Regions from separate parts of the Streptomyces sp. NPDC026394 genome, predicted to be linked through region 2. Evidence: riboswitches for the same ligand, from Rfam matches in the RefSeq annotation. Region 2 holds a riboswitch; the other holds the start of a gene.
What was found. Region 2 has a riboswitch for glycine ahead of gcvT (glycine cleavage system aminomethyltransferase GcvT). Riboswitches for the same ligand answer to the same signal wherever they lie in the genome.
Positions count from the first base shown of each region.

Region 1 (14,454 bases), on a different contig from region 2:
GGACGCGTCCGGAGAGCCGGTGCGGAAGGATATTTACTTCAAGGTTGCACTGGGCCAGTTCGGTCTGGAAATCGCGGCTCGCGATGCGCTCCAGGACCTGTGAGTTCATCATGCGCGGCATACCGTCGGGACCGGCGAGATTCAATTCGATCTCCAGCCCCATCAGGTTCTTTGGACGGTCGAACCGCTTGTCGTTCAGCAGCCTCTGCAATCCCGTCAGGCACTCGTGCAGCTTTCTCCGATAGCGTTGCCGGTCGGTGAGACCGGTGCCGCCCGCCGCAACCTTCTCCCCCATCGGAGCGTCCCTCCTCATGTCGACGGGCCCGGCCCGGCAGGCCGTCCGGGGCTTTCCGGCAAGCGCCCGGCGGGCCGGGCTCCCCGGCGGGCCGGGCGATCGCGCTACGGTCGATGATGCCCGGCAATCCGATCGATAACGCCTCGGACGTGCGCCGGAACCGGTAGGCTCCGGGAGACGGACGGGCTGGCACATTCCGAGGGCATACCGTCGGGCCCGGAGGCCGTCTCAGGGTGTCGCGGTAAATGCCGTCGACATCCGTTGAATGACCGTCCGGATCCGGCCTACCGTGTTCACGACGGAATAGCAGGCCGCGGCGCCAGGCACCGCACAAAGGCACCGAAAAGGCCGTTCGGAGGGGTCTGGATTCCGCCTTGTCGGCAATCCGCGGAACGGCTAGCCGAAACACTTGGTGAACACACGTCGTATAAACTTCGCTGACGAGGCAGAGAGTTGGCGCCCAGCGTTGCGGTGTTCCACCGGGGCTGCGGCAAAGCGGCTGACCCCGCCGGGCCGACATCCCCGGTCGGCCAAGTACTGGCGCTCTGACCCCGCACGCTGACGACGCCGTCCGCACCATGCCCAGCACCACCGTGTCTCCCAAGTGAGAGGCGACCCACCATGCCGCTGCATGTCCCCCCTGCCCCCGCGCCTGCCCTCCGCAGCGTCCTCGCCGCCCTCGGTTCCCCCACCGCCGTGCGCGAGGCCCGTACCCCCGCCCTCCGTGCCCACCAGGGCCCGCTGAGCCCCGAACTCCCCCTTCCCGTATACGTGTTGGACGATGTCAGCCACCCTGCCGGGCCGCCCCGTACCCGGCTCACCGGCTGGCGTTTCCTGATCCGCAGCGGCGAACGGTCGGTGGCGACCGCGGAAGCCATGCTCACGGCCGACGGCTGGACCTTCTCGCATTTCTGTGAGGGCCCCTACGTCACGTCGACCGAACGGGCACTGCGTCAGGCGGAGTCCGTACCGACCCCGTACCAGCCGCGGCTGCTGTCCGTGCCGGAGCTGTACATGCTCACTTTGTGGCTGCATCACGACGTCTCGGCGGACGGCTCCGAGGGGGTGCCCGCCCCGGGCGACGTCCTCGTCCCCTTGGCGCCGGCCCCGCCGGGCATCGCCGCCCACCGGCCGCACCGGGTGGCGGACCTGCTGCCCCGGCTGACCCTGCGCCTCGCACCGGTGCCCCTGCTGGGGTCGCCGGCCTGAGACCCGGCAGGGGGTCCGCCACGGCGACCGGCCGAGGTCGTACGACACAACCGCGCACCGGAGCACACCGCCTCACAGGAACGCGCCCCGCGCCCTTCACGGACGCGGGGCGCTCCGCTGCGCTCACCCGCGCGGAGTACGCTGCCGCCGAGCTCCCAACGCCCCGTGACGGGGACGCACTTGAAATGAACCGACCGCACGGGTGATGCGTCATTATCTAGTGAGTGCCGCTGCAGCCAAATCCCTGCGGAATCCGGCCCGTGGGGCAACACTGGTATCGACCTACTGAAACGGGGGAGCGGCCATGAGCATCTCGTCGAGCCGCAGGACGAATCAGACCACATCGCAGCGAAAGACATCATCCATGTGCCAGCACCAACCGCCGTGCCCGACCGCAGACTCCGCCGACCGGGAGGCCGCCCATCTCGTGGCGCACCACCCGGAGCAGGGCTGGAGCCTGCTGTGCAACGGTGTCCTCCTGTTCGAGGACACCGGTGAACTGCTGCCGGACGGCCAGGTCATCGCGCCGCACCGGGTTCTGGGCACGCCGCACGTGGCCACCGCCGCCTGATCACCTCAGCGCACGGAACCACGCGAAACCGCACAGCACGGCACAGCACGGACCGACTGCCGGCTGACAAGAGAGCACAACGGACAACAGGGCCCCCGGCGTCGACGCCGAGGGCCCTTCGCATGCCGCGCGCTCACGAACGGTGCGCGCCGACGGCGGATCAGCCGTCGTACTCCTCCATGGGCGGGCAGGAGCACACAAGATTGCGGTCACCGAACGCACCGTCGATGCGGCGCACCGGCGGCCAGTACTTCTCCGCCGCCTCGACGCCGGCCGGGAAGACCGCCTCCTCACGGGTGTACGGATGCGGCCACTCGCCGCCGAGCGCGGCCGCGGTGTGCGGGGCGTTGCGCAGCGGGTTGTCGTCCTTGTCCCACTCCCCCGAGCCGACCTTGTCGATCTCCGCGCGGATCGCGATCATCGCTTCGCAGAAGCGGTCCAGCTCGTGCAGGTCCTCGCTCTCGGTCGGCTCGATCATCAGCGTGCCGGCCACCGGGAAGGACATCGTCGGCGCGTGGAAGCCGTAGTCGATCAGCCGCTTGGCGACGTCGTCGATGCTCACCCCGGTCGCCTTGGTCAGCGGCCGTACGTCGATGATGCACTCGTGCGCGACCAGGCCGCCGGGGCCGGTGTAGAGCACGGGGTAGTGCGGCTCCAGGCGCTTGGCGATGTAGTTGGCGCCGAGCACCGCGACCTGGGTGGCGCGCGTGAGGCCCGCGCCGCCCATCAGACGGACGTACGCCCAGGAAATGGGCAGGATGCCCGCGGAACCCCACGGCGCCGCGGAGATGGGACCCACACCCGTCTCCGGGCCCGCGGTGGGCTGCAGCGGGTGGTTGGGCAGGTACGGCGCCAGGTGGGCGCGCACGCCGACCGGGCCGACGCCGGGGCCGCCGCCGCCGTGCGGGATGCAGAAGGTCTTGTGCAGGTTCAGATGCGAGACGTCGCCGCCGAACTTCCCGGGCTCGGCGAGGCCGACCAGCGCGTTGAGGTTGGCGCCGTCCACGTACACCTGACCGCCCGCGTCGTGCACGGCCGCGCAGATCTGCGTGATGTGCTCCTCGAACACGCCGTGCGTGGACGGGTAGGTCACCATCAGCACCGCGAGCTGGTCCCGGTACTGCTCGATCTTGGCGTGCAGGTCGTCGGTGTCCACCTCGCCGTCCTCGCCGGTCTTGACGACGACGACCTTCATGCCGGCCATCACGGCGCTGGCGGCGTTGGTGCCGTGCGCCGAGGACGGGATCAGGCAGACGGTGCGCTGCTCGTCACCGTTGGCGCGGTTGTACGCCCGTACGGCCAGCAGGCCGGCCAGTTCACCCTGCGAACCGGCGTTCGGCTGGATGGAGACCTTGTCGTACCCGGTGACCGTGGCCAGCCGCTCCTCCAGCTCCGCGATGAGCGTGAGGTAGCCCTGCGCCTGCTCGACCGGCGCGAAGGGGTGCAGCTGCCCGAACTCGGGCCAGGTGACCGGCTCCATCTCGGTCGTCGCGTTCAGCTTCATGGTGCACGAGCCGAGCGGGATCATGCCGCGGTCCAGCGCGTAGTCCTTGTCCGCCAGGCGGCGCAGGTAGCGCAGCATCGCGGTCTCGGAACGGTGCTGGTGGAAGACCGGGTGCGTCAGGTACGCGTCGCCGCGCAGCAGCCCCTGCGGCAGCGCGTCGGCCACGGTCGCGTCGAGCTGCTCGATGTCGGCCTGGACGCCGAAGGCGCTCCACACCGCGTGCACCTGCGCGCGTCCGGTGGTCTCGTCACAGGCGACGCCCACCAGGTCGGCGTCGACCAGCCGCAGGTTGACGCCGGCTTCGCGGGCCGCCGCGACGGCCGCGGCGGCCCGGCCCGGCACCCGTACGGTCAGCGTGTCGAAGTAGCCGTCGTGCACGACCTCCACCCCGCCCGCCCGCAGGCCCTCCGCGAGTATGGACGCGTAGCGGTGGGTACGGCGCGCGATGGCCGCGAGGCCGTCCGGGCCGTGGTAGACGGCGTACATGCCCGCCATCACCGCGAGCAGCACCTGCGCGGTGCAGATGTTGCTGGTGGCCTTCTCCCGGCGGATGTGCTGCTCACGCGTCTGGAGGGCGAGCCGGTACGCCTTGTTGCCGTCGGCGTCCACCGAGACGCCCACCAGCCGGCCCGGCAGGCTGCGGGCGAACTTCTCCCGTACGGCCATGAATCCGGCGTGCGGGCCGCCGAAGCCCATCGGGACGCCGAAACGCTGCGTGGTGCCGACGGCGATGTCGGCGCCCAGCTCGCCCGGCGAGGTCAGCAGCGTCAGCGCCAGCAGGTCGGCGGCGACGGTCACGATCGCGCCCAGCTCGTGCGCCTGCTCGATGACGGCACGCGGATCCCGTACGGCACCGGAGGCGCCCGGGTACTGGAGCAGCACGCCGAAGACGCCACGCTCGGCGGCCTCCGCCGGGATGCCCTCGGACAGGTCGGCCACCACGACCTCGACGCCGGTCGGCTCGGCGCGGGTCTCGATCACGGCGACGGTCTGCGGCAGGCAGTCGGCGTCGACCAGGAAGACGCCCTGCTTGACCTTGCCCACACGACGCGAGAGGGCCATCGCCTCGGCCGCGGCCGTGCCCTCGTCCAGCAGCGAGGCGCCGGAGGTCGGCAGTCCGGTCAGGTCGGCGACCATGGTCTGGAAATTGAGCAGCGCTTCGAGCCGGCCCTGGGAGATCTCCGGCTGGTACGGGGTGTAGGCCGTGTACCAGGCGGGATTCTCCATCACGTTGCGCAGGATCACCGGCGGGGTGAACGTGCCGTGGTAACCGAGGCCGATCATCGGGGCGAGCACCTGGTTGCGGTCCGCGAGCGCCCGCAGCTCGGCGAGGACCTCGGCCTCCGTGCGGCCCTGGGGCAGGCCCAGCGCCTCCGCGCTCTTGATCACGTCCGGTACGGCGGCCGCGGTCAGTTCGTCCAGCGATCCGAACCCGACCTGCGCCAGCATCTTGGCCTGGGCCTCCGGGCCGGGGCCGATGTGCCGCTGCTCGAACGGGGTGCCTCGTTCCAGCTCGGTCAGGGAGCTGCGGGTGGTGGTCATCTGCGGGGGCCTCCTGGTCGTTTCGACCTGCGCGGGGCACCACGGCGCTGGTGCCCGGACGGCCTCCCCCTCTGTCATCTCAACCTGAGAGCTTCACCGGTCCCGCACGCGGAACCGGCTTTCACCGTCGGTGAGGAAGGGTTCCGGCGCTGTGCCCGCCCGTGGCCCGCCCTGCTTTCCAGAGTGACCTCGTCCATGCGGTACGTGAGCCTGAGAGATTCCGGGGAGGAGTTGCTCCTTCGGCGCCTACGCCAAGATCGACGAAGGACTCTCCCGCATGGGGTCGACAGCCGCTCGCCAGCCTACCAGCGCGGCGAACGGACGTTCCTTCGAGTGGCCGGGGCATGAATTGTGCCGTTTGGTAGTTGTCACAAGGCAGTTGCGACCACTTGGAGGGACCGTGCAGACCGATATCGATCCCCGCAGCTTGATCGGCCGCAAGGCGTTCGACAAGAACGGAACCAAGATCGGCACCGTCGACGAGGTGTACCTGGACGATGCGACCGGTGAACCGGAATGGGCGGCCGTACGCACCGGGATCTTCAGCCGGGACGCGTTCGTGCCCCTGGAGCCCAGCGATCTGGTCGACGAGGCGCTGCACGTCCCCTACGACCGCAAGCTGATCAGGGACGCGCCGGACTTCGGAGTGGGCCGCCACCTCTCGCCGGAACAGGAACTACAGCTCTACCACCACTACCGTCTGGACATTCCGGCCCCCGATCCCAAGCCCGGGTCGGACGCCGCGCCGGCCGACACGGAGTTCGGGCGGGTGGCCGGCGCCGAGGACTGAGCACCGGGCGGAGGAGTTCCGTGGGCGCCGGGCTCCTCCGTCATGCCGTCGCCGGGCCCGCCGGGCTCCTCCGTCACGCCCTCGCCGGACCCGCCGCCCTCGCCGGACCCGCCGGCCTCGCCCGATCCGCCGGGCCCGTTCGCGTTCCCGGCCTCGCCCTCGCCACGGCCGCCGGGGCCGCCCGCCCCGCCGGGCAGGCCGTCGCGCCACCCGTCCGGCGGACCGCCCACCAGCGGCAGCGGCTCCCCGGGCCGCAGCGCGGGGTCCTCGACCGGAAACGTGCGCACCCGCCCGGGCCCGGACCACGGCTGTTCGAACCGTACGGTCACCCGGCCCACGCCGCTGCCCTGCACCCAGCCCGCCCCGTGCTCGTCATGGATCACGTCGAGCCCCGGGAGCCAGCGCCGGGGCCGCTCGGGCTCGTCGGCGGCCATCCGCGCGGCCTCGTCGGCCGCCCGGCGCGCCCGCTCGGCCTCCTCCTCGGCCGCCTTCTCCGTCGCCACCTGGGCGAACAGGTCCTCCTGTGTGAAGTCCGCGAGGCCGGTCACCCCCACGCCCAGCAGCCGTACGCCGCCCGTCGTGTCCACCAGGTCCAGCAGCCGGGCCGCGGCCTCCCGCACCACGCCCTGGTCGTCCGTGGGCCCGCGCAGCGTCTCCGACCTGGTCAGCGTCGAGAAGTCGTAGTTACGCACCTTGATCACGACGGTCCGGCCGGACCGCCCGGCCGCCCGCAGCCGCTGCACACACCGGTCAGCCAGCCGCGTCACCTCGGCGCGCACCCGCGTCCGGTCCGTCAGGTCCACCTCGAAGGTGTCCTCGACCGATATCGACTTCGCGTCCCGCTCGGCCACCACGGGCCGCTCGTCGCGGCCCAGCGCCATCGCGTACAGCCCGGCGCCGTGCGCCCTGCCCAGCAGCCGTACGAGCTCCGCCTCGCCCGCCTCCGCCGTCTCGGCGACCGTGTGGATGCCCGCCCGGCGCAGCGTCTCCGCCGTGGCCGGGCCGACGCCGGGCAGCGTACGCACCGTCATCGGGCCGAGCAGCTCCCGCTCCGTGCCGGGCTCGATGACCACGAGGCCGTCCGGCTTGGCCTGCTCCGAGGCGATCTTGGCCAGCATCTTGGCCCCGGCCAGCCCCACCGACCCGGTCAGCCCCGTCCGGCGCCGGATGTCCCGCCGCAGCCGCTCCCCCACCGCCCGCACCGCCGCGGTGTCCGCCGCGACGCCGCCCGCTTCCAGGTCCACGAACGCCTCGTCCAGGCTGAGCGGCTCCACCAGCGGCGACAGCTCGTGCAGCAGCTCCATCACCACGTCGCTGACCTGGCGGTACAGGGTGAAGCGCGGCGTCAGGTACGCCGCGTTCGGACAGCGGCGGCGGGCCTGCGCGGTGGGCATGGCGGAGCGCACCCCGAAAACCCGGGCCTCGTACGAGGCCGTGGAAACCACGCCGCGCGGGCCGATCCCGCCGACCACCACGGGCTTTCCGCGCAGGCTCGGCTTGGCCGCCTGCTCGGCGGCCGCGAAGAACGCATCCATGTCGAGATGCAGGATCGTCGGCGCACGTCTCACACGACTGATGCTCCCCCACACCACTGACAATCGCGCCGACCGGCCTCGCCGGGCGACACGGGAAGGGCTCGGGGACGCACTGGAGGCACTGGAGAAGCCTTCTGGGGTTCGAGTGCGTCGGAGGTGCTCCTGGTGCGGCAGAGACGCGACAGACGGCCGTGACGGACGTACGCGGCGATCCGGCGCCCGGAGCCGATACACCAGGCACCGCGCCGCGCCACGTCATACGGTCCCGGCCCCCACGGGCCGTCCAATCTCCACGGCCAGCCAGGCCACCACGGGGCGTACGACCGTCAAGGGCCAGCCATGGACGGACCGGCCGCCACGTACTGTGCGGCCGGTCCCCTTCGGCTCAGCCCGCCCGGTTGCGCCGCCGCGCCAGTTCGTCGTGCGGGTTGTGCCGGACCAGCGTCTCGCCGGTGTCCACCCGCTCGCCGTGCAGCTGCGACAACGCGCCCTCCACATCGCGCCACACCACGCCCACCGCGATGCCGAAGACGCCCTGCCCGCCCTGGAGCAGGTCGACGACCTCGTCGGGCGAGGTGCATTCGTAGACCGTCGCGCCGTCGCTCATCAGGGTCATCCTCGCCAAGTCGGACAGCCCGCGGGAGCGCAGGTGCCGGACGGCGGTGCGGATGTTCTGCAGGGACACCCCGGTGTCCAGCAGCCGCTTGACGATCTTCAGGACGACGACGTCCCGGAAGTTGTAGAGCCGCTGGGTGCCCGACCCGTAGGCGGGCCGTACGCTCGGCTCGACGAGCCCCGTACGGGCCCAGTAGTCGAGCTGGCGGTAGGTGATCCCCGCGGCCGCGCACGCCGTAGGGCCGCGGTAGCCGATGGTTTCCGCCCCGCGGTCCGCCGGTACCTCGGCAGCCTGTGCCGGGGTGCGGTCAACAGCCCCGGGGTGGAGCGGCAACGCCCCTTCCGCCGCCGTACCGTCGCCGGTGATTGCCACGCCGACCTCCGTCCTCCACGTCCCGGACGGGACCTGCCATATCGACGGTATGCAGTCACTCGGGGTGCGTCAACGATCGCCGCGCTCGCCACGCCGAGTGATAATCACCCTGCGAGTGGTTTCTCGTGCCTCGAGACGGGGAAAGGCTACTCGAATGCGCGGAAGACGGCCCTCCGCGCACCCGGCTCACTGACTGTTGGTGCCGAAGTCCTCGGGCGAGATCTGGTCGAGGAACTCGCGGAACTTCTCCACCTCGTCCTCCTGCTCGTCCGGGATGGCGATGCCCGCGTCGTCGAGGACCCCGTCGGTCCCGTAGATCGGCGTACCGGTGCGCAGCGCCAGCGCTATGGCGTCGGACGGACGGGCGCTGACCTCGACACCACTGGCGAAGACCAGTTCGGCATAGAAGACCCCCTCGCGCAGGTCCGTGATGCGGACCTGGGTCAGTTCCTGGCCCACCGCTTCCAGCACGTCTTTGAAGAGGTCGTGCGTCAGCGGCCTGGCAGGGGCCATCCCCTGCTGGGCGAAGGCGATGGCGGTGGCCTCCCCCGGCCCGATCCAAATGGGCAGGTAACGGTCGCCTCCTACCTCCCGTAGGAGCACGATCGGTTGGTTGGAAGGCATTTCCACCCGGACACCCACGACATCGAGCTCGTTCACACAGCAACCCTAGGACGTGCCCGGGCGGTTTGGGTAGTCGGGCCACCCATTGCTCACGTCGGCCGGACCCGCAGGGCGGACTGGACCAGGGCCGCGTGCAGCCGTACGGACAGCGTGGCCAGCTCTCTGGCGGTGGCCTCGGCGTGCTGCCTGGTCTGCGGATTGCGGTGCCGGCGCAGCGGCGCGACGACCTGCTCGACGAGGTTGGCCTCCCGTTCGGCGGCCGCCTTGACCGCCCGCAGATGGCGGGGTTCCAGACCGAATCGCCCCAGTTCGGCGACGAGCCTGGCGACCGTCACGGCCTCGATGTCGTACCCGCCGTCGGCGTCCGGGACGATGAGTCCGTACGCCTCCCAGTCGGCGAGCTCGGCCTCCTCGACCTCCGCGGTGGCCAGCAGCTCCGCCCGGCCGATGCGGGCGGCCGTGGGCAGGTCACCGGCCGACTCGCCGAGCCCCTCGAACAGCTCCCCCGCGGGCGCGGCGGGAGCCGACAGCGGCACCTGTTCGCCCCGCGCGAGGGCGTCCAGGTGCTCGCGGATCACTTTCAGCGGAAGATAGTGGTCACGCTGCATCCGCAGGACGGCCGCCAGCCGGGCGACGTCGTCCGCGCTGAACTTGCGGTATCCGGACGGGGTGCGCCGCGGCTCGACGAGCCCCTCGGCCTCCAAGAAACGGATCTTGGAAATCGTGACCTCGGGGAACTCGTCGCGCAGCGCGTTGAGCACCGTACCGATGCTCATCAGCTTGCCGTCCGAGGTGGTGCCGGCGGACCCGGCACCACCCGGCGCAGTGCGGTGCATATGCCTTCCCTGGCCGGTCAGAAGCCGACGCCCCGCTGGCTCGCGTAGAAGACCAGCCGGAACTTGCCGATCTGGACCTCGTCGCCGTTGGCGAGCGGCACCGAGTCGATCCGCTCACGGTTGACGTACGTGCCGTTGAGGCTGCCGACGTCGGCGACGGTGAAACCGTCCTGGCCGCGGCGGAACTCCACATGGCGGCGCGAGACCGTCACGTCGTCCAGGAAGATGTCGCTCTGCGGGTGCCGCCCGGCCGTCGTCAGATCGCCGTCCAGCAGGAAGCGGCTGCCCGAGTTCGGGCCGCGGCGCACGACCAGCAGGGCCGAGCCCATGGGCAGCGCCTCGACAGCCGCCTGCGCCTCCGGGGACAGCGACGGCACCGCCGTCTGCCCCGTCGTCTCCGCGTCGTACGCCTCCAGCCCCGAGATGGAGATGGTGGAGGTCGTCTCGGAGGCACGCTCGGCCTGCGCCCCGGGACGCAGCGGCGCTCCGCAGTTGGAGCAGAACCGGCTCGCCTCGGCGTTGCGGTGACCGCACCTCGTACAGACCGGCAAGGCAACCCCTCCACCCGTGTTCGCGGCCGACGGTCCCTGGGAACCTATGCGGCCGGGCACGGAGGGGTCAACAGAATGAGCACCCGGCGCTCCGGGGCCACCGACCTGGTCACGGAAGAGCGGACGCTCTCCGCCGGCGCCGCCCTCCTCGGGCTGGCGCGGGGCACGGTGCTTGGCCGAGCCGCTGCCGCCCTCCTGGCGTGCGCTCTTGCCGAACAGCTTTGCAAACAACTTCACGGGCGATTCCCCTTGAACGAAACAGACCCGCCCGTGGGGCAGGACGAACCCTCGATGCACACACCGGCCGATCCGGACATCTTGTTAACGTCCGTGGCCTTCACACAGTTTCCACCACGCACCACCCGTACGGTGCGCCGACCCCCCGCTACCTCATGCGCGACCCGAAGCGTCCGCATTCGTCGCCGGCTCACCGCGATGACGACCGAGCGTAGTCAGGCCGCTTCGCCTCCCGCAAGGCGTCCACGATGATCTTCTCGTCACGGCTCACCGACACAGTGGCCTGCTCCTTCTCCAAAGTCTGCACCACACCGCCAGGGATGTTCAGCGCCGGTTCGAGGTCCTCGGGCTTGCCGATCACCTTGAAACGGTACGGCTGGGTGACGCGCTTGCCGTCGACCTCCACGCCGCCGCGGACGTCCGACAGGTACGAATCGGCCACGAGCCGTACGTCGTTGATCTGAATGGCCTCGGCGCCGGCCGCCCGCAACTCCTGGACGGTGTCCAGGAGTTTGTCCGCCTCGACGGAGTGCGTCGGATCGTTGATGGTGAGGCTGATGCCCGGCCCCTGGGCCGCCACCGTCCCCGCCAGCACGCCGAGCTGCTGCTCCTTCTCCACGGTCTGCTTCCGGGCCTCCTCGGCCTGGTCCGAGCTGTTCTCCAGCTCGGTCTTCTGGCCCTCCAGCCTGCGCTGTTCATCCGTCAGGCGTTGCGAACGGTTGTCCAATTCATCCAGGATGCGCACCAGGTCCTCCTGCCGCGCGCCCCGTAGTGCGCTGTTGTCACTCGTGGAACGTACCTGAATTGCCAGGCCGAGACCGAGAATGAACAGCAGCAGGGCCACGATCAGTTGGGCGCGGGTCAGCCGCGGCGGCCACAGACCGGCCGCCAGACGCTGCCGTCCGGTCACCTCCGGCCCCGCCGCACCGGCCCCGGCCGTCTGGTCCGTACCAGTCGCCGGCGCCTCGTCAGCAGCGCTCCCAGCGCCGTCCTGCCGGTTCCGGGACGGGCTCTCCGGAGGCATCGGCCGCCGGTCGGCCGGCCGGTCCGCTCCACCGGAGCCCGCTGGCGGCTCCTTCCGCGGCTCCCCGCCCGGCTCCGGCGGCGTGCCGTCCCGCTCGGGGGTGTCGTCCGTAGCCATCGGCATCAGGCCCTGAAGACGTGCCGGCGGATGGCCGCGGCGTTGGAGAAGATGCGGATGCCCAGTACGACGACCACACCGGTGGACAGCTGGGCGCCGACGCCGAGCTTGTCGCCGAGGAAGACGATGAGCGCGGCGACCACCACGTTGGACAGGAACGAGACGACGAAGACCTTGTCGTCGAAGATGCCGTCCAGCATCGCGCGCAGACCGCCGAAGACGGCGTCCAGCGCCGCGACGACAGCGATCGGCAGATAGGGCTCGACCACCGTCGGCACCACGGGTCGGACCACAAGCCCGACCACGACTCCCACGATGAGGCCCAGTACGGCGATCACGATGTGCCCTTCCCTGTGTCGGCGCCACCCGTGGCACCGGCCTTCGGCTGTGCTGTACGTACGATCAAACTGGGTGCGGGCGGCAGCCTGACCTCGTTCTCGGCGGAAATCTTCGTACGAATCCCGTAGTTCTTGCGCAGCACGTCCAAGTACTGGCCGTCCGCACTGTCCTGGAACGCGGTCGCGAGCTTGTGCCCGTCCCCCACCGCCAGCACCGTGTATGGCGGCACCAACGGTTTGTTGTCGACCAGTATGGCGTCTCCCGCGGCCCGGATCGCCGAGAGGGACGTGAGCCGCTGCTCGTTGACGGCGACCGCCTCGGCCCCCGACGCCCAGAGGCCGTTGACGACCCGCTGCAGATCGCGGTCGCGCAGCCGCCCGGTGTCCGAGAAGCCGGTGCTCTCCCGCGGCCCCCCGCCGCTCGACTTGGCCGACTTGGCGTCGTCGACGACGAGTTTCACCCCGGGACCGGTCACCTGCGTCGAGCCGGCCAGCAGCGCCAGCAGCTCGGCGCGGTCACCGCCGTGCTTCTTCAGCGCCTCGCGCTGCATCGCCCCCACGTCGTCGCGGAGCGCGTCGACCCGCTTCTGCACCGCGTCGGCGTCGGCCGTGCCGTGCTCGATACGGTTGATCAGCTCTTCGCGTTCCTTCGCCAGGGTGGGAGCCGATATCCGCGCCTGGGCGGCGCCGACCGTCACCACCACCGCGGCCAGCACCAGGCCCGCCGCCAGCCCCAACTTGGCCCGCAAGGTGCGGGGCAGGCCCCGCACCCCCGCCGCCGCCTTGCGCTCCGCCGCTTCCGCGTACCCGTCGTCCAGGGCGTGGTCCATGACGTTGGTCAGCAGCGACATCGAGGCGTCGGGGCGCGATGCCTGGTGGGGGGTGCTCCGATCGGGGCGCTGCTGCGACATGCCGCACATCGTCGCACGTCGGCGCCGCAGTCACCCAATGGCCCCACCGGCGTGCCGAATCGCGGCACGCCGGTGGGGCCACGGAGCGGTACGGACGTCCGCGCACCCGCCGGGGATCAGCGGCCCGCGCTGTCCACCACCGCCGACCACTCGTCCAGCAGCTGCTGGGCCGAGGCGTCGTCAGGGCCTTCCGCCCACAGATGGGTGACGGCCTCCGCCGGGTCCGGCAGCACCAGCACCCAGCGCCCGTCGGCCTCCACCACCCGAACGCCGTCGGTCGTGTCCACCGACCGGTCGCCGGCCGCCTCCACCACATGGCGCATGACCAGGCCCTTGACCGCCCACGGCGTCGCCAGGTCCCGCTTGAGCACATGCGCCCGCGGAATCCGCGCGTCGATCTGGCTGAGCGTGAGCTGTGTACGGGCGACCAGCCCGATCAGCCGTACGAACGCCGCCGCGCCGTCGAAGACGCTGCTGAACTCCGGAACGATGAAGCCGCCGCGGCCGTCACCGCCGAAGATGGTGTCGTCCGCGCGGCCCACCCGGGTCAGGTCGTCGGGCGAGGTGGTCGTCCACTCCACCTGCGTGCCGTGGTACGCGGCCACCTGCTCGGCGATACGGGTGGTGGTCACCGGCAGGGCCACCCGGCCGCTGCGCCGCTCGGCGGCCACCAGGTCGAGCATGACCAGCAGCGCCCGGTCGTCCTCGATGATCCGGCCGCGCTCGTCCACCAGCGACAGCCGCTCACCGACGGGGTCGAACCGCACGCCGAAGGCCGCCCGCGCGGAGGCCACGATCTCCCCGAGCCGGACCAGCCCGGCGCGTCGGGCGTCGGCGGTCTCCGTCGGCCGGGACTCGTCCAGGCCGGGGTTGATGGTCAGCGAGTCGACGCCGAGCCGCCCCAGGAGGCTGGGCAGCACCAGGCCGGCGCTGCCGTTCGAGGCGTCGACGACCACCTTCAGGCCCGCCTCGCCGATGCCTTCGGTGTCCAGCGACCTGAGCAGCGACCCGGTGTACGAGTCGTAGACGCTGGACGGGAAGTGCAGGTCGCCGATCTCGCCGGGGAAGGCCCTGCGGTACTCCTGGCGCGCGTAGACCCGGTCCAGCTTGCGCTGGCCCGCCAGCGAGAGGTCGGCGCCGCGCTCGTCGAGGAACATGATGTCGACGGAGTCCGGCACGCCCGGTGTCGTACGGACCATGATGCCGCCGGCGCTGCCCCGGGCCGTCTGCTGCCGGGCCACCGGCAGCGGCACGTTCTCCACGTCCCGTACGTCGATGGCGCTGGCCTGGAGCGCGGAGATCATCGCGCGCTTCAGCGCACGCGCGCCACGGGAGTGGTCCCGGGCGATGGTGACCGTGGACCCCTTCTTCAGGGTCGTGGC
Region 1 is NZ_JBVHPX010000028.1:2,277-16,730, reverse strand. Features, by position in the region: gene ACZ4QV_RS37255 (glutamate-cysteine ligase family protein) at 1-295, opposite strand, end outside; gene ACZ4QV_RS37250 (hypothetical protein) at 917-1,504, shown strand; gene ACZ4QV_RS37245 (DUF5999 family protein) at 1,869-2,075, shown strand; gene gcvP (aminomethyl-transferring glycine dehydrogenase) at 2,236-5,121, opposite strand; glycine riboswitch at 5,310-5,407, opposite strand; gene ACZ4QV_RS37235 (PRC-barrel domain-containing protein) at 5,522-5,911, shown strand; gene ACZ4QV_RS37230 (DNA polymerase IV) at 5,815-7,479, opposite strand; gene ACZ4QV_RS37225 (MerR family transcriptional regulator) at 7,832-8,434, opposite strand; gene ACZ4QV_RS37220 (bifunctional nuclease family protein) at 8,621-9,094, opposite strand; gene ftsR (transcriptional regulator FtsR) at 9,148-9,894, opposite strand; gene ACZ4QV_RS37210 (FHA domain-containing protein) at 9,912-10,724, opposite strand; gene ACZ4QV_RS37205 (DUF881 domain-containing protein) at 10,873-11,829, opposite strand; gene ACZ4QV_RS37200 (small basic family protein) at 11,829-12,161, opposite strand; gene ACZ4QV_RS37195 (DUF881 domain-containing protein) at 12,158-13,072, opposite strand; gene ACZ4QV_RS37190 (mannose-1-phosphate guanyltransferase) at 13,189-14,454, opposite strand, start outside.
Region 1: it holds a riboswitch for glycine, as region 2 does, so the genes downstream of both, gcvP (aminomethyl-transferring glycine dehydrogenase) here and gcvT (glycine cleavage system aminomethyltransferase GcvT) in region 2, are expected to answer to the same signal.

Region 2 (14,454 bases):
GCGCACGCCTGGGCCGTGGCCCACCGGACGGACGCGGCGGCCGCGGCCGCCCTCGTGATCACGGCCACCGGCTCCGGCCCCGTCCCGTACGCGCTGGCCCTCCTGTCGGGCGCGCTCGCCGGCCGGACCCCGCGCGAGCGCCTGCACACGGCCGCCACCGCCCTCGCCGTCCTCCTCCTCGGCCAAGCGGTCCGGTACGGCCTGATGGAACTGATCACCCGCCCACGCCCCTCCGAGGCCGACTGGACCGCCCGCGCCACCGGCCACTCCTTCCCCTCCGGGCGCTCCACGACCTCCCTCCTGGTGGCCGGCATCCTCGCGTGGGCGGTGCTGACCCGCGTCCACCGGACACCCGCCCGCCGCCTGACCCTCACACTCCTCGGCATCTGGGCGGCGTCGGTCGGCGCCACACGCGTCTACCTGGGCGTCCACTGGCCCGGTGACGTGCTCGCGGGCTGGCTGCTCGCCGCCGCCTGGCTCTCCCTCACCCTCCACCTCGTACGAACAGGCTGCCTGCCGGTCCCACGCGCCCCTGCCTCCCCGCGCACCCCCACCACCGCCCCACAGCCCCCGAACTGTTCATGACCAGCCCAGATGTTCACCAAGGACGGCATGGAACGGCACGGAGCCGAGCAACACCCCGTGGCCCCGAACGCACCGCCGACCCAGGGCGAGCCCCTCCATGGACAACCGACCCGACCGCACACCACCACACCACCACGCTGCCCCGCCGCCCCGCCGCCCCGCCGCCCCGCCGCCGGACCCGACCCCGTGCGAAGAACCGCACGACGCGGCCACGATCATCCACCCCACCGACCGGGAGATCGCGGGCTGCGTCCACCACTGCGCCCGGGCCCTGGCCGGCCTGGAGGGCGCCCGCGTCCGCCCGTTCATCCCGGCGGGCAGCGCCATGGAGATCTGCCTCAGGTCCCGCGAACTGCCATCGTTCGCCTGGGAGATAGGCGGGTAAGGCATCGAACGTGCAGGTCGGCAGGCATTGTCAGTGCCGGGCCGTAGTCTGCGGGCATGACGACGAACGGGGAAGCGGACGCCGGGACCGGCACCGCACGACAGCCGGCGCCGGGCGTCCAGCCGTACTACGCGCAGGCGGCCGAAGCACTGGCCGAGCGGTACGAGAGCGTCCGCTTCGAGACGGTGCACCGGGACTTCCTGCCCCTGCTGCCCACGGCCCCCGCCCGCGTGGCCGACATCGGCGCGGGCACCGGCCGGGACGCCGCCGCCCTGGCCACCCTCGGCCACGAAGTTCTCGCCGTCGAGCCCGTACCGGAACTGCGCCGCGTCGCCCGCCGTCTGCATCCTTCGCCATCGATCCACTGGCTCGCGGACTCCCTGCCGGACCTGGCCCGGCTGGAGGGAGAGGCCGGGAGTTTCGACCTCGTCCTCCTCTCCGCCGTATGGATGCACCTGGAAGAGCCGGACCGCCCGGCCGCGATGCGCCGCCTGCACACCCTCCTCGCCCCGGGCGGCCGCCTGCTCATCTCCCTACGCCACGGCCCCCCGCCCGCCGACGGCAGGATGTACGACATCCCCGCCCCCGAAACCGTCACCCTGGCCACCCACCACGGCCTGCGCCCCCTCCGGAAGACCACCGGCACGGACCACCTCGGCCGCGACGCCGTCCACTGGTCGTCCCTGGCCTTCGAGAAGGAGCGGGCATGACCCAGGACGACTTCTACGCCGCCGAACCGTCCGCCCGCGCATCGTGGCGGATGTCCATCCTGATGGGCCGCAACGCCCGTACCTACAAGTTCGCCCTCGGCGACGCCCTGCTCCACCACGCGGCCCAGGGCCACACGGACATCCCGCTGCGCGACCTGGCCGCCTCGTACGCGATGGCGTTCCTCGAACGCCAAGCTCCCCAGGCCCCGGGGAGCGCGGAGGCGCTCGGCGCGACGGACTTCCTGACCGTGACGGCGCAGGAAAGCGCGGAGTCCCGTCGGCTCGGCCGCCCCACCGACCGACTGCTGGACGCCGCGGAGCGGTCGATGCCGGGGATGGTCATGCTGAAGTTCCACAACCACGGTGGCGGCGAGGTGCCGCACCGCTTCTACGACCTCGCCGGCCGCGGGCGTCACCGCACGGTGCGGCTCAGCCCGGCCCTCGGCCAGGTGGCGCGCTCGTACGAGCGGGACGGGCTCCGCGCGGAGCTGGACGCTCGCTGGAGCATCGTGGAGAACTGCTTCGCGACCGGCGTAGGCCGCAGCCTGATCGAGGAGGGCATCCACGTCGACCTGGACACCCTGCACGTCACGGACCGGTACCGGCGCCGCTCGGTCACCGGCGTGGCCGAGGCCGTGGCCGGGTTCCAGCACGGGCGCTGCCACATCTGCGACGAGCCGCTGGACCCCGGCACGCGGACCGCCGTGGACCACGTCTTCCCGCACGCCCTGATGCGCCGCTTCGCCAGCGTCGGCGGCTGGCGCGGCCCCGACCTGGACAGCCTGTGGAACCTCGCGGTGGCCCACGCGAAGTGCAACGGGGAGAAGAGCGACCGCCTGCCGAAGCCCGCCGAACTGACCCGCCTGGCCCGCCGCAACGAAGCGATCATGCGCTCCCCGTGGCCCCTCCACACCACCCTCCGCCGCACCCTGCAGCACGCGATCCCCGGCCGCCGAATACCGAACTGGACCGCGTTCCTGCAAGAGGTCGGCAAGGTGTGTGCCTAGGCCGTCGGACCGAGGAAGGGAAAGCCGCCCACCGGCCGGGGTGCGGGGACGCGCGGAGGGTTCCCTGCGGCGCACCCCCGAGCCCTCACCCACCGGCCCTGGGCGCGGAGACACGCCCCGTCAGCCGGCGATCCGGCCCCGAAGAGCCCTCAGCACTCGATGATGTTGACCGCCAGCCCGCCCCGGGCCGTCTCCTTGTACTTGACGCTCATGTCGGCGCCGGTGTCCTTCATGGTCTTGATGACCTTGTCGAGGGAGACGTGGTGGCGGCCGTCGCCGCGCAGGGCCATGCGGGCGGCGGTGACGGCCTTGACGGCGGCCATGCCGTTGCGTTCGATGCACGGGATCTGGACGAGGCCGCCGACCGGGTCGCAGGTCAGGCCGAGGTTGTGTTCCATGCCGATCTCGGCCGCGTTCTCGACCTGCTCGGGGGTGCCGCCGAGGACCTCGGCGAGGCCGCCGGCCGCCATCGAGCAGGCCGAGCCGACCTCGCCCTGGCAGCCGACCTCGGCGCCGGAGATGGAGGCGTTCTCCTTGAAGAGCATGCCGATGGCGGAGGCGGCGAGCAGGAAGCGGACGACGCCCTCCTCGTCGGCGCCGGGCACGAAGTTGACGTAGTAGTGCAGGACGGCGGGGATGATGCCGGCCGCGCCGTTGGTGGGGGCGGTGACGACCCGGCCGCCGGCCGCGTTCTCCTCGTTGACGGCCATCGCGTAGAGGGTGGTCCACTCCATCGCGTGGGCCTCGGCGTTGCCCTCGGCGCGCAGCGCGCGGGCGCCGTTGGCGGCGCGGCGGCGTACCTTCAGGCCGCCGGGCAGGATGCCCTCGCGGGACGTGCCGCGGGACACGCACGACTGCATGACCTGCCAGATCTCCAGCAGCCCGGCGCGGATCTCGTCCTCCGTACGCCAGGCCTTCTCGTTCTCCAGCATGAGGGCGGAGATGGACAGGCCGGTCTCGCGGGAGAGGCGCAGCAGCTCGTCGCCGGTGCGGAAGGGGTACTTCAGGACCGTGTCGTCGAGCTTGATGCGGTCCTCGCCGACCGCGTCCTCGTCGACGACGAAGCCGCCGCCGACGGAGTAGTAGGTCTTCTCCAGCAGGGGCGCGCCGCCCGCGTCGTAGGCGAAGAGGGTCATGCCGTTGGCGTGGTACGGCAGGGAGCGGCGGCGGTGCAGGATCAGCTCGGTCGACTCGTCGAAGGCGATCTCGTGGTCGCTGCCTATCTCCGCGCCGAGCAGCCGCAGCCGCCCGCTCTTGCGGATCCGCTCGACCTCGTCGTCGGCGGTCTCGACGTCCACGGTGCGGGGGGAGTGGCCCTCCAGGCCGAGCAGGACGGCCTTGGGGGTGCCGTGGCCGTGGCCGGTGGCGCCGAGGGAGCCGAAGAGTTCGGCCCGTACCGCCGTCGTCTGGGCGAGCAGCCCGTCCTTCTTGAGCCGCCCGACGAACATCCGGGCGGCGCGCATCGGGCCGACGGTGTGGGAGCTGGACGGGCCGATGCCGATGGAGAAGAGGTCGAAGACGGAGATGGCCACGGTGGCGGACTCCCTTGTCTGCTCGTGGTGGACGGTGGAGCAAATCGGGCTGAAGGGGCGGACGAAACGGGAGGTACGTTTCTGCGCCGACTGTCGAGCCTAACCCGGACGGCGCACAGACTCTCAGACGGAGGCCATCGGACGGTTGTCCTCCGGCGCAACGGCAGAAGACGCAGGGGAGTCGCTGCCGGTGTCGAGGGCGGGGTCGGTGCCGGTCAGACCGGTCTCGTGGGCACGGACCCCGGCGCGTACGGCCCAGAAGTAGAAGGCGACGGCGGAGAGCGCGACCAGGGCGATGTCCAGGCCGCCGGGGATGACGCCGTGGCCGCCGAAGTCCGGGCTGCCGAGCGCGGACACCGCGGACATCCAGGCGAGGAAGCCGACCAGCCACCAGGCGGGCGCGAACTGCCTGCGCAGCTTCGTCCCGCCGCGCCGCCGCAGCACCACCGCGGCGACCGGCGCGGCGACGAGCGTCAGCAGCGCGACCTTGCCGGTGTCCGGCCACTTCGACCAGTACAGCGCGCACGCCGCGAAGGCGAAGGTGACGGGGCACAGCACCTTCGCGGCGGGCAGCCGGAACGGGCGCGGCAGGTCCGGCCTGGTCTGCCGGAAGACGCCGACCGCGATCGGCCCGATGAGGTACGAGATGACCATGGCGGCCGAGACCACACTGGCCAGCGCGTTCCAGCTCCGGCCGACGGTGATCAGCAGCAGGACCGAGAAGCCGAGGTTGAGCCACATCGCGGGCCGGGCGGTTCCGTACCGGGGGTGGACGGCGGCCAGTTTCCGGGGGAAGAAGCCGGTCTCGGCGAGGTTCTGGACCATGTACGCGGCGGACGCGACGTTGGCGATGTTGGAGCCGGCCGGCGAGATGAAGGCACCGAACTGGAGCATCGTGACGACCCAGTGCAGCATCAGGATCTTGGCCAGGTCGGCGAAGGGCGAGTTGAAGTTCACCCCGTGCCAGCCGCCGGCCTGTGCCAGCTGCTCCGGCGGTACGGCGCCGAGGAAAGCGGCCTGCAGGGCCAGGTAGATCACCAGACCCAGCGAGAGCGCCCCGACCAGCGCGACCGGGATGGCCCGGCCGGGGTTCTCGGCGGCGCCGCCGAGGTTGACCACGGCCTGGAAGCCGTTGAAGGCGAAGACCACGCCGCAGGTGGTCACGGCGGTGAGCACGGCCGGCCAGCCGTACGGGGCGAAGCCGCCGTGCGCGGTGAAGTTCGAGGTGTGGAAGCCGGAGGCGATCAGCGCGGCCACGGCCAGCACCGGGATCGCGAACTTGACCAGCGTCAGGACCGTGTTGGCGCGGGCCAGCAGCTGGACCGACCAGTAGCAGGTCAGCCACAGCGCGAAGGTCAGCAGCAGCGCGACGCCGCTCCCGGCGAGGGTGAGGTGGTTGGTGGCCGGGTCGACGAGGCCCCGGGCCCAGCCGAAGCCCCAGGAGGACATGTACTGGGTGGCCGCGATGGACTCGATCGGGATCAGCGAGGCGACCGCGATCCACACCGCCCAGCCGGTCAGGAAGCCGAGCACGGGGCCGTGCGAGAGGTGGCCGTAGCGGGCCATGCCGCCGGGGATCGGGTACGCGGCCCCGACCTCGGCGTAGGACATCGCGATCATGCCGATGAAGACGGCGCCGATGACCCAGGCGACCAGCGCCGCGGGCCCCGCGACCTGCGCGGCGGAACCGGCGCCGAAGAGCCAGCCGGAGCCGAAGATCGAACCGATGCCGATCATGGTCAGGGCGAAGAGGCCGATCCCCTTGCGGTTGCCCGCGCTCATGTCCATTGCCGTACGTGTTCCGTCCTGCTGTGGTGCGAAGGACCCCGCGTCGTTGAGGGGTCGGTTCTCAGCCTATGGGGCGGAAAATCACCGTAAGGCGGACGGAAAAGCCGCGCGCCCGAGGTCAACGACCCCGGGCGCACGGCCTGTTCACCCCGGGGGCACCGCCGCGGCGGCACCTTCCGGGGCGCACTTCATGAAACGCGTCACACGGCACACCGCGCGGCCGCGGGCCGCGTGGCGCGGATCACAGCGACGGGTACAGCGGGTGCTTCCCGGCCAGGGTGGTCACCCGGGCCTTCAGCGCCTCGGCGTCGTACGACGGCTTGAGCGCCTCGGCGATGATGTCGGCGACCTCGCGGAAGTCCTCCGCCTGGAAGCCGCGGGTGGCCAGCGCCGGGGTGCCGATCCGCAGGCCCGAGGTGACCATCGGGGGGCGCGGGTCGTTCGGCACGGCGTTGCGGTTGACCGTGATGCCGACCTCGTGGAGGCGGTCCTCGGCCTGCTGGCCGTCCAGCTCACTGTTGCGCAGGTCCACCAGGACCAGGTGCACGTCGGTGCCGCCGGACAGGACGGAGACGCCGTGCTCGGTGATGTCGGACTGCGTCAGACGCTCGGCGAGGATGCGCGCGCCGTCCAGGGTGCGCTGCTGGCGCTCCTTGAACTCCTCGCTCGCCGCGACCTTGAAGGACACCGCCTTCGCCGCGATGACGTGCTCCAGCGGGCCGCCCTGCTGGCCCGGGAAGACCGCCGAGTTGATCTTCTTGGCGAGTTCCTGGGTGGACAGGATCACACCGCCGCGCGGACCGCCGAGGGTCTTGTGCGTGGTGGTGGTCACGACGTGGGCGTGCGGCACCGGGTTGGGGTGCAGCCCGGCCGCCACCAGCCCGGCGAAGTGCGCCATGTCGACCATCAGGTACGCGCCGACCTCGTCGGCGATCCGGCGGAAGGCCGCGAAGTCCAGCTGGCGCGGGTACGCGGACCAGCCGGCCACGATGAGCTGCGGACGGGTCTCCTTGGCCAGGCGCTCGACCTCGCCCATGTCGACCTGACCGGACTCCTCGTCGACGTGGTAGGGCACCACGTTGTAGAGCTTGCCGGAGAAGTTGATCTTCATGCCGTGGGTCAGGTGCCCGCCGTGCGCGAGGTTCAGGCCCATGATCGTGTCGCCCGGCTTGAGCAGCGCGAACATCGCGGCCGCGTTGGCCTGCGCGCCGGAGTGCGGCTGCACGTTCGCGGCCTCGGCCCCGAAGAGCGCCTTGATGCGGTCGATGGCGATCCGCTCGACCACGTCGACGTGCTCGCAGCCGCCGTAGTAGCGGCGGCCCGGGTAGCCCTCGGCGTACTTGTTGGTGAGGACCGAGCCCTGGGCCTCCATGACGGCGGCCGGGGCGAAGTTCTCCGACGCGATCATTTCGAGGGTGGACTGCTGACGGTGGAGCTCGGCGTCGACGGCGGCGGCGACGTCGGGGTCGAGCTCGTGGAGTGAGCTGTTCAGAAGCGACATGACTCTTCCTGGGGGTACGCGGGGCACGGGGCCCCGCCAGGCGGCGGGTGGGCGGGCTCAGCCGGTGAAGGCGGTGTACTCGTCGGCCGAGAGCAGGTCGTCCGGCTCGCCGCTGACCTTCACCTTGAACAGCCAGCCGCCCTCGAACGGGGCGGTGTTCACCAGCGAGGGGTCGCTCACCACGTCCTCGTTGATCTCCGTGACCTCGCCGTCGACGGGGGAGTAGAGATCGCTGACGGACTTGGTCGACTCCAGCTCACCGCAGGTCTCGCCCGCGGTGACCGTGTCACCGACCGCGGGGAGCTGCACGAAGACGACGTCGCCGAGCGCGTTGGCGGCGTGCTCGGTGATGCCGATCGTCGAGACGCCCTCCTCGGCGGCCGACAGCCACTCGTGCTCCTTGCTGTAGCGCAGCTGCTGGGGGTTGTTCATGTCTTGATTCTCCTGGATACGGTGGCGTGCTCGGTGCAGGGGTCTTGACAGGTGAGACGGGAGTGCGTCCGGGGCGGAGCCGCGGGCGTCACTTCCGGCGCTTGTAGAACGGCAGAACCACGACCTCGTACGGCTCATGGGTGCCACGGATGTCCACCGCCACATCGGCGGTGCCGGGCGCGGCGTGCGCGGCGTCCACGTACGCCATGGCGACGGGCTTGCCGAGGGTGGGCGAGGGGGCGCCGGAGGTGACCTCGCCGATGACGGCGCCGTCGGCGTCCACGACCGGGTATCCGGCGCGCGGGACACGGCGGCCCTCGGCGATCAGGCCGACCAGCTTGCGCGGCGGGTTGGCCTCGGCGCGGTCCCGGGCCGCCTCCAGGGCGGCGCGGCCCACGAAGTCGCCGCCGTTCGTCGTCTTCTCGAACTTCACGACCCGGCCCAGACCCGCGTCGAACGGGGTGGTGCCGGTGGTCAGCTCGTGCCCGTACAGCGGCATGCCCGCCTCCAGGCGCAGCGTGTCCCGGCAGGACAGGCCGCAGGGGACCAGGCCCGCGTCCTGGCCGGCCTCGGTCAGCGCCTCCCAGAGGGCCACCGCGTCCGAGGGGCGGACGAACAGCTCGAAACCGTCCTCACCGGTGTATCCCGTACGGGCGATCAGCGCCGGGACTCCGGCGACGGTACCGGGCAGCCCGGCGTAGTACTTCAGCCCGTCCAGGTCGGCGTCGGTGAGGCCCTTGAGGATGCCGGGGGACTCCGGGCCCTGCACGGCGAGCAGCGCGTACGCGTCCCGGTCGTCGCGCACCTCGGCCGCGAAGCCGCTCGACCGCTCGGTGAGCGCGTCCAGCACGACCTGCGCGTTGGAGGCGTTGGCGACGACCATGTACTCCGTCCCGCCGAGGCGGTAGACGATCAGGTCGTCCAGGATGCCGCCCTCGGCGTCACAGATCATGGTGTAGCGGGCGCGGCCGACGGCGACGCCGCCGATGTTGCCGACCAGCGCGTAGTCCAGCAGGTCGGCGGCGCCGGAGCCGGTGACGGTGATCTCGCCCATGTGCGAGAGGTCGAACAGGCCGGCGCGGGTACGGACGGCGACGTGCTCGTCACGCTCGCTGCCGTAACGCAGCGGCATGTCCCATCCGGCGAAGTCGGTCATGGTCGCGCCGAGGGCGCGATGCGTCGCGTCCAGCGCGGTGCGGCGGGGGGCTTCGGTCATGGTGGTGGCTCCCGGGCATGGGTGACAAGACGGTCTCCCCATCTGTCATCGGAACCTGAGAGGTTCACCGGAAGGCCGTGACCGGTCCCGGCTTGCACCTTGGGTGGAGCCACACCACGGCGGCCCGCTTTTCAGATCTGCCTCGCCCGCGCGGTATCGGGGCCTGAGAGATTCAAGGGAGGACTTGCTCCTTCGGCGCCCCGCCGTGACGGCCGGGGACTCTCCCGCGCGGATTCAAGCGGCCGGTATGGAGTTGGCTGAGCGTGGCACCCGTACCAGGACGCGCACGGTGGTGCGCCGTCCGGCACTTGGCGCGCACATCATCGCACGGGATCGCCGGATACAGGAGCCCTGGTCGTACCGGTGTTCGCAGGGGTGTCACGACAGTGTCCTGGGACTGTACGGATCGTGGGATTCCCTTGAAGCGCATTACCTTTTCTTGACACTCTGCGGGTAAGGGGACGGAATCACCGGACCGGGAGGGGCGATCACGGTGCACAGGCAGGCCGCACTCGCGACAAGTCCGGGAGGCGCGCCCCCGGGCTGTGTCCCGGAGCCGGTTCCGGCCGCCGTGCCGGGGCCCCGGCGGCTGCCGCTCGGGGTGGTGCGCCCCGGCCGGGCGCGTGCCGCGGCGCCGGACGCGCCGGCGGTGGACGTCGTCGACCTCAGGGACCGCGGCACCCCGCGCGAGGCGGCCGAGCTGCACTTCGCGGCGGGCGACGTGGTGGTGGTCTCCGGCCTGCCGGGCAGCGGCAAGAGCACGCTCATGATCCGGGTGGTGCCCGCCCTCGACGCGCGCGGCGCCGCCGTGCACCGCATCGACTCGCAGGACGTACGGGAACGCTGGGAGCGCGGCAGGCTGCGCCGGATTCCGTACGCGCTCTACCGGCCGCTGGTCAGGGCCTCCCACTACCTGGGGCTGCGGCGGGCGCTGCGATCCGGCGGCAGTGTGGTGGTGCACGACTGCGGCACGCTGACGTGGGTACGCCGCTGGCTCGCGCGCGAGGCCCGGCGCGGCGGGCGTGGCCTGCACCTGGTGCTGCTGGACGTACCGCCGGAGGTCGCGCTGTCCGGACAGCGCTCGCGCGGACGCGGAGTTTCCGGGTACGCCTTCGCCCGGCACCGGCGCGCGGTACGGCGGCTGGCCGCCCGCGCCCGGGCGGCCCGGCTCCCCGCGGGCTTCACCTCGGTCGTCCTGCTGGACCGGCCGGCGGCGGGCGCACTGCGGCAGATCGCCTTCGAGTGAGGGTCGCCGACGGGTACCCGCGAGGGGCGCCGTCGGGCACGAGCGGGGCCGCCATCGGGAACGAGTGAGGCCCGCCTCCCAAGGGGCGGGCGTCCGTACCCGTCGTTCCGGCCCGGAGTGCCGGACACCTGACGGGCCGTACGGAACCTTCCGTACGGCCCGTCACGACCGGTCCTAGTCCAGGCATATCTCCCGCATCTGCGCCTCCTCCGGACGCTCGGCGCCGGGCCGATCTAGAGGCCCAGGGCCTTGAGCAGCACGGTCGGCAGCGAGAGCACCGAGTTGACCAGCGAGGGGACGCCCTGCTGCTGCGCCTCGGCGGGCTGCTGACGCTGCGCGTCGGCGGGCGGCTGCGCGTCGGCGGCCGGCTGCGGGTCGGCGGCCGGCTGGGCGCCGTCACCCGGCCGCGGGTCGCTGATCGGCGCCTTCGGCTGGGCGGCCGACTGGTCGTCCGCCGCGTCCGCGCCGTCCGCCGGCTCCGCGGCGGGCCGGGCCGGACGGTCGGCCGCCGGAGCGGCGGCGGGCTGGGCGGCCGGCTGCTGCAGGCCGCCGAGGAGCTTGTCCAGACCCAGGATCTTGAAGATGTCGGTGACGGACCGGGAGACCGAGCCGGTCAGGGTCGCGGAGTCGGTGTCTTCCTCGGGGACCGGCGCCCGGCGCTCGATCAGCTCGTCCAACTGCGTGCGCAGGTCCTGCGAGACCCTGCGCAGCCGGAGGGAGTCGGCCGTCACCGTGCGGTCGGAGTCCTCGTTCAGCTGGTCCGCCAGCCGCTGCGCGTCCTGGAGGACCGTGTCCAGACGGGTGCGGGCGGACCGCACCTCCACGGAGTGGCCGCGGCTGTCGGCCGACTTCTCGGCCAGTTCGGCCGAGGCGTCCGCCAGCCGGCCGATGTCGTCGACGACGATGCTGTGGTTGCGAACCGGGGGCTCGGGGCCTTCCGCCGCGGTCGCGGAGCCCATGGCCCCGAGGGCGAGGGCGCCGGCGGTGGTGGCGCAGACGAGGGCGGAGGCGGTCCGGTGCGTTGCCATCAGGAGACGTGCCTTTCTGTAGGAACGGCAGGGCAAGATCACCCTGGAGCCACCTTGAGAGGGGTGTGTACGGTCCGCAACCGCTCGCGCGCGTTCGGTGGTCCCCCGGACGCACCAGGGCCCCGGCCGCCTGCTGGCGTTAGGGTCGTCGACCAGGTAAAGCGCGGTACGAGCGGTACGGAGCGGGTGGGTGGAGATGGACTTTCCGGAGCAGGGCATTCCGCGGCTGGAGTGGCCCGCCAACGAACTGGAGGAGGTGCTCGCCGCCTCGGTGGGGCACCCCGGGGCCGGCGCCCGCATCGTCGAGGTGCTCGGCCGCAGCCGGATATGGGTGCCGCTGCCCAAGGGCGGCGGCCCGGAGAGCGCCGGGATGGGCCGGGCGGGCCTGGACCTGCCCACCGTCGAGATCGGCTCGGCCGCGTACGTCCCGGTCTTCAGCTCCGAGCAGGAATTCCAGCGGGTGGCCGGGCCGCACCTGTCCTTCGCCGTCGCGCCGGCCGCCGAGTTCGCGCGCGGCCTGCCCCCGCTGCTCGGTATCGCCGTCAACCCGGAGGGCACGGTCGGTGTACCGCTGCCGCCGGACGCGGTGGCCGAGCTGTGCCGGACCGGCCGTCCGGACCAGCCGGGTGCGCCGAGCGGCGCCCGGGTCAGGCTGTTCGAGCCGGACTGGCAGGAGGAGCCGGTGGACTTCCTGGCCGCGGCCGGGCTGGAGTTCTCGTCGGCGGGATTCGTGGTCACCGCGCGGCGCGCGCTGGCCAGCATCGAGGGGGACGCGCCCGCGCTGTTCGTCGGCGTCCAGGTGGACGCCGCGGCCGTCGCGCCGCACGACCCGGCCGTACGGGACGCGGTGACCGCCGCCCTCGGGCGGGCGCTCGGCGGGGCACCGCTGGCCTGGCCCGTCCAACTGGTCATGCTGGACCTCGCGCAGGGCGATCCGGTCGCCGACTGGATGCTGGAGCGGGTCCGGCCCTTCTACTCCCGCGACGCCGTCTAGCCGTTCAGGCCCCACGTCGCCACGCCCCCGGCGCCCCGGCACGCCCAGGGCGCCCCTTCCCGTGACCGCAAGCCGTGTGTGCTGATCCGTCCGGGGCCCGGACGCAGGCTCTAAGCTGTTGTTGCAACCGGCAGGCGTACCCCACGTGCCTGCCGACAGGAAGGGACGGACCACGTGAGCGCGGGTGCGCATCAGGGAGCGGCTGCCGGGCAGGTCGAGCAGATGCTGCAGCAGGTCTCGCCCGGCCGGTACGACGCCTACGAGGCGTTGCTGCAAGCGCTCGCCGCCGGTCAGGTCTGGATGCTGCTCTGGCACGGCCAGGCCGGTTCGCCCGATGCGCAGTACGGCAACATGGAGGTCGACGGGCTCGGCTACGCGCCGTGCGTGACCTCCGCCCCCGAACTCGCCGCCAGCGGCTGGAACCGTGCCCACGAGGTCGTCTACGGACGGGACATCGCGGCCACCCTCTTCCCCGACCGCTGGGGCCTGTGGCTCAACCCGCACGCCCCCGGCGGCGGCGTCGGCATTCCGTGGCTGGACCTGCGGCGCATCGCGGGCGGCCTGGACCGGCTGCCGGCCGGTCCGCTGCGGATCACCGAACCGGCCATCGAGATTCCCCAGTTCTACGCCCTCCTGGGGCAGAACGCGCACCGCACGCCCGCGGTGCGCTCCCTGCGCCGGGCCTGGGTGCAGCCCGCCCTCGGCGCTCCGTACCTGGCCATCGGCCTGGACCTGTACGACACGGGGCAACCGGCCGTGGACTCGGTACGGTTGATGATCCAGCAGTCCATCGGCGCGGTGCCGGAGGGGCTGCCCGTCTCGACGGTCGCGATGAACGACGAGTACGACCCGGTCGGTATGTGGATGCGGGCCAACGCGCGGCCGTTCTTCGACCGGGACGCCTACGCGGCGGGCCCGGTGCCCGCGCCCGCCCCAGCCCCCGCCCCGTCCTACGGGTACGGCTACCCGCGCGCGTACTGAGCCTGCCGCCCTGCTCCCGCCCGGCTCCCGTCTGAGCCCTGTCTGCCATCCGGCACCCGCCTGCCGCCCGGACTCTGCCTGCTGTCCGGCCCCCGCCTGCTGCCCGGGCCCTGCCTGTCTTCTGCGGGCCTCGGCCTTTCCGTGGCTCCAGGCCCCGAGGCGGTGGGCTCGCGGCGCACGGATCGCGCGCCTATGAGGGCGAATCGAACGGCCACGTCCCCCCAGCAGGGGGTTACCCAAGGGGCGTGAGCGGGAACCGCCCCGCTCCGGACCGGCCCGCGCCGGACCGCCCCGCGCCCGACCGGCCCGCGCCGACCCGCCCCAAGCCGACCCGCCCCGCGCCCAACATCGCCCCCGCCCAACGTCGCCCCCGCCCAACGTCGCCCCCCGCCGCTCCCCGGGCCGAATTGGGCGATCCTGCCCGGAAGTTGAGCCCTGACCGGCTCCGCGCGAACCGCTCAGTCGGGGCGTGTGTCCGCATAACGGCGAGCCGTGGGCTACATCACAGTTACGCATCCATTCCCGGCCAGGGCTGGTGAGTGATCGCAACTCGGATGAAGACTCCCGCAGCAGAGGGTTTCGGCCCTGTGTACGAGATGCACCGCTCGTCGTCGCGTGACGTTCCGCGACTTCTGCTCCGCCTGCAACATCCGCAAGACCTGCAACACCTGTACTCGCAACACCTGTACCCGCATTGCCCGCAGTACAAGCATCAGTTGCTCCAGCTGTTCCAGAGCTCTCCTCGTTGCACCAGCAGCACCATTCGCACCAGGGCATTTCCCGCACCAGAGCACCACTCGCACCAGAAGAACCACCTCGCACCAGACGCACCACTCGCACCAGTGATGTGAACCAGGCCGCTGACCGCGGCGCGCATGGGCCGGCGGCGCCGGCCGAGAGGGGTCAAAGGCACCGTGACCGCACCGATCGAGACCACCGGGGCGGCTGCCGAGGCGCAGCCGGAAGCGGTGCTGGAAGGCGTCGAGAGCAAGAAGATCGAGGGACGCTCGCTCGGCCAGATCGCCCTGCTGCGCTTCCGGCGCGACAAG
Region 2 is NZ_JBVHPX010000001.1:653,314-667,767, forward strand. Features, by position in the region: gene ACZ4QV_RS02790 (phosphatase PAP2 family protein) at 1-585, shown strand, start outside; gene ACZ4QV_RS02795 (hypothetical protein) at 683-970, shown strand; gene ACZ4QV_RS02800 (class I SAM-dependent methyltransferase) at 1,027-1,680, shown strand; gene ACZ4QV_RS02805 (HNH endonuclease family protein) at 1,677-2,687, shown strand; gene ACZ4QV_RS02810 (L-serine ammonia-lyase) at 2,837-4,219, opposite strand; gene ACZ4QV_RS02815 (APC family permease) at 4,343-6,007, opposite strand; gene glyA (serine hydroxymethyltransferase) at 6,249-7,508, opposite strand; gene gcvH (glycine cleavage system protein GcvH) at 7,566-7,940, opposite strand; gene gcvT (glycine cleavage system aminomethyltransferase GcvT) at 8,029-9,156, opposite strand; glycine riboswitch at 9,189-9,297, opposite strand; glycine riboswitch at 9,298-9,393, opposite strand; gene ACZ4QV_RS02835 (AAA family ATPase) at 9,650-10,402, shown strand; gene ACZ4QV_RS02840 (hypothetical protein) at 10,636-11,430, opposite strand; gene ACZ4QV_RS02845 (enhanced serine sensitivity protein SseB) at 11,627-12,424, shown strand; gene ACZ4QV_RS02850 (enhanced serine sensitivity protein SseB C-terminal domain-containing protein) at 12,599-13,405, shown strand; gene ACZ4QV_RS02855 (ABC transporter permease) at 14,320-14,454, shown strand, end outside.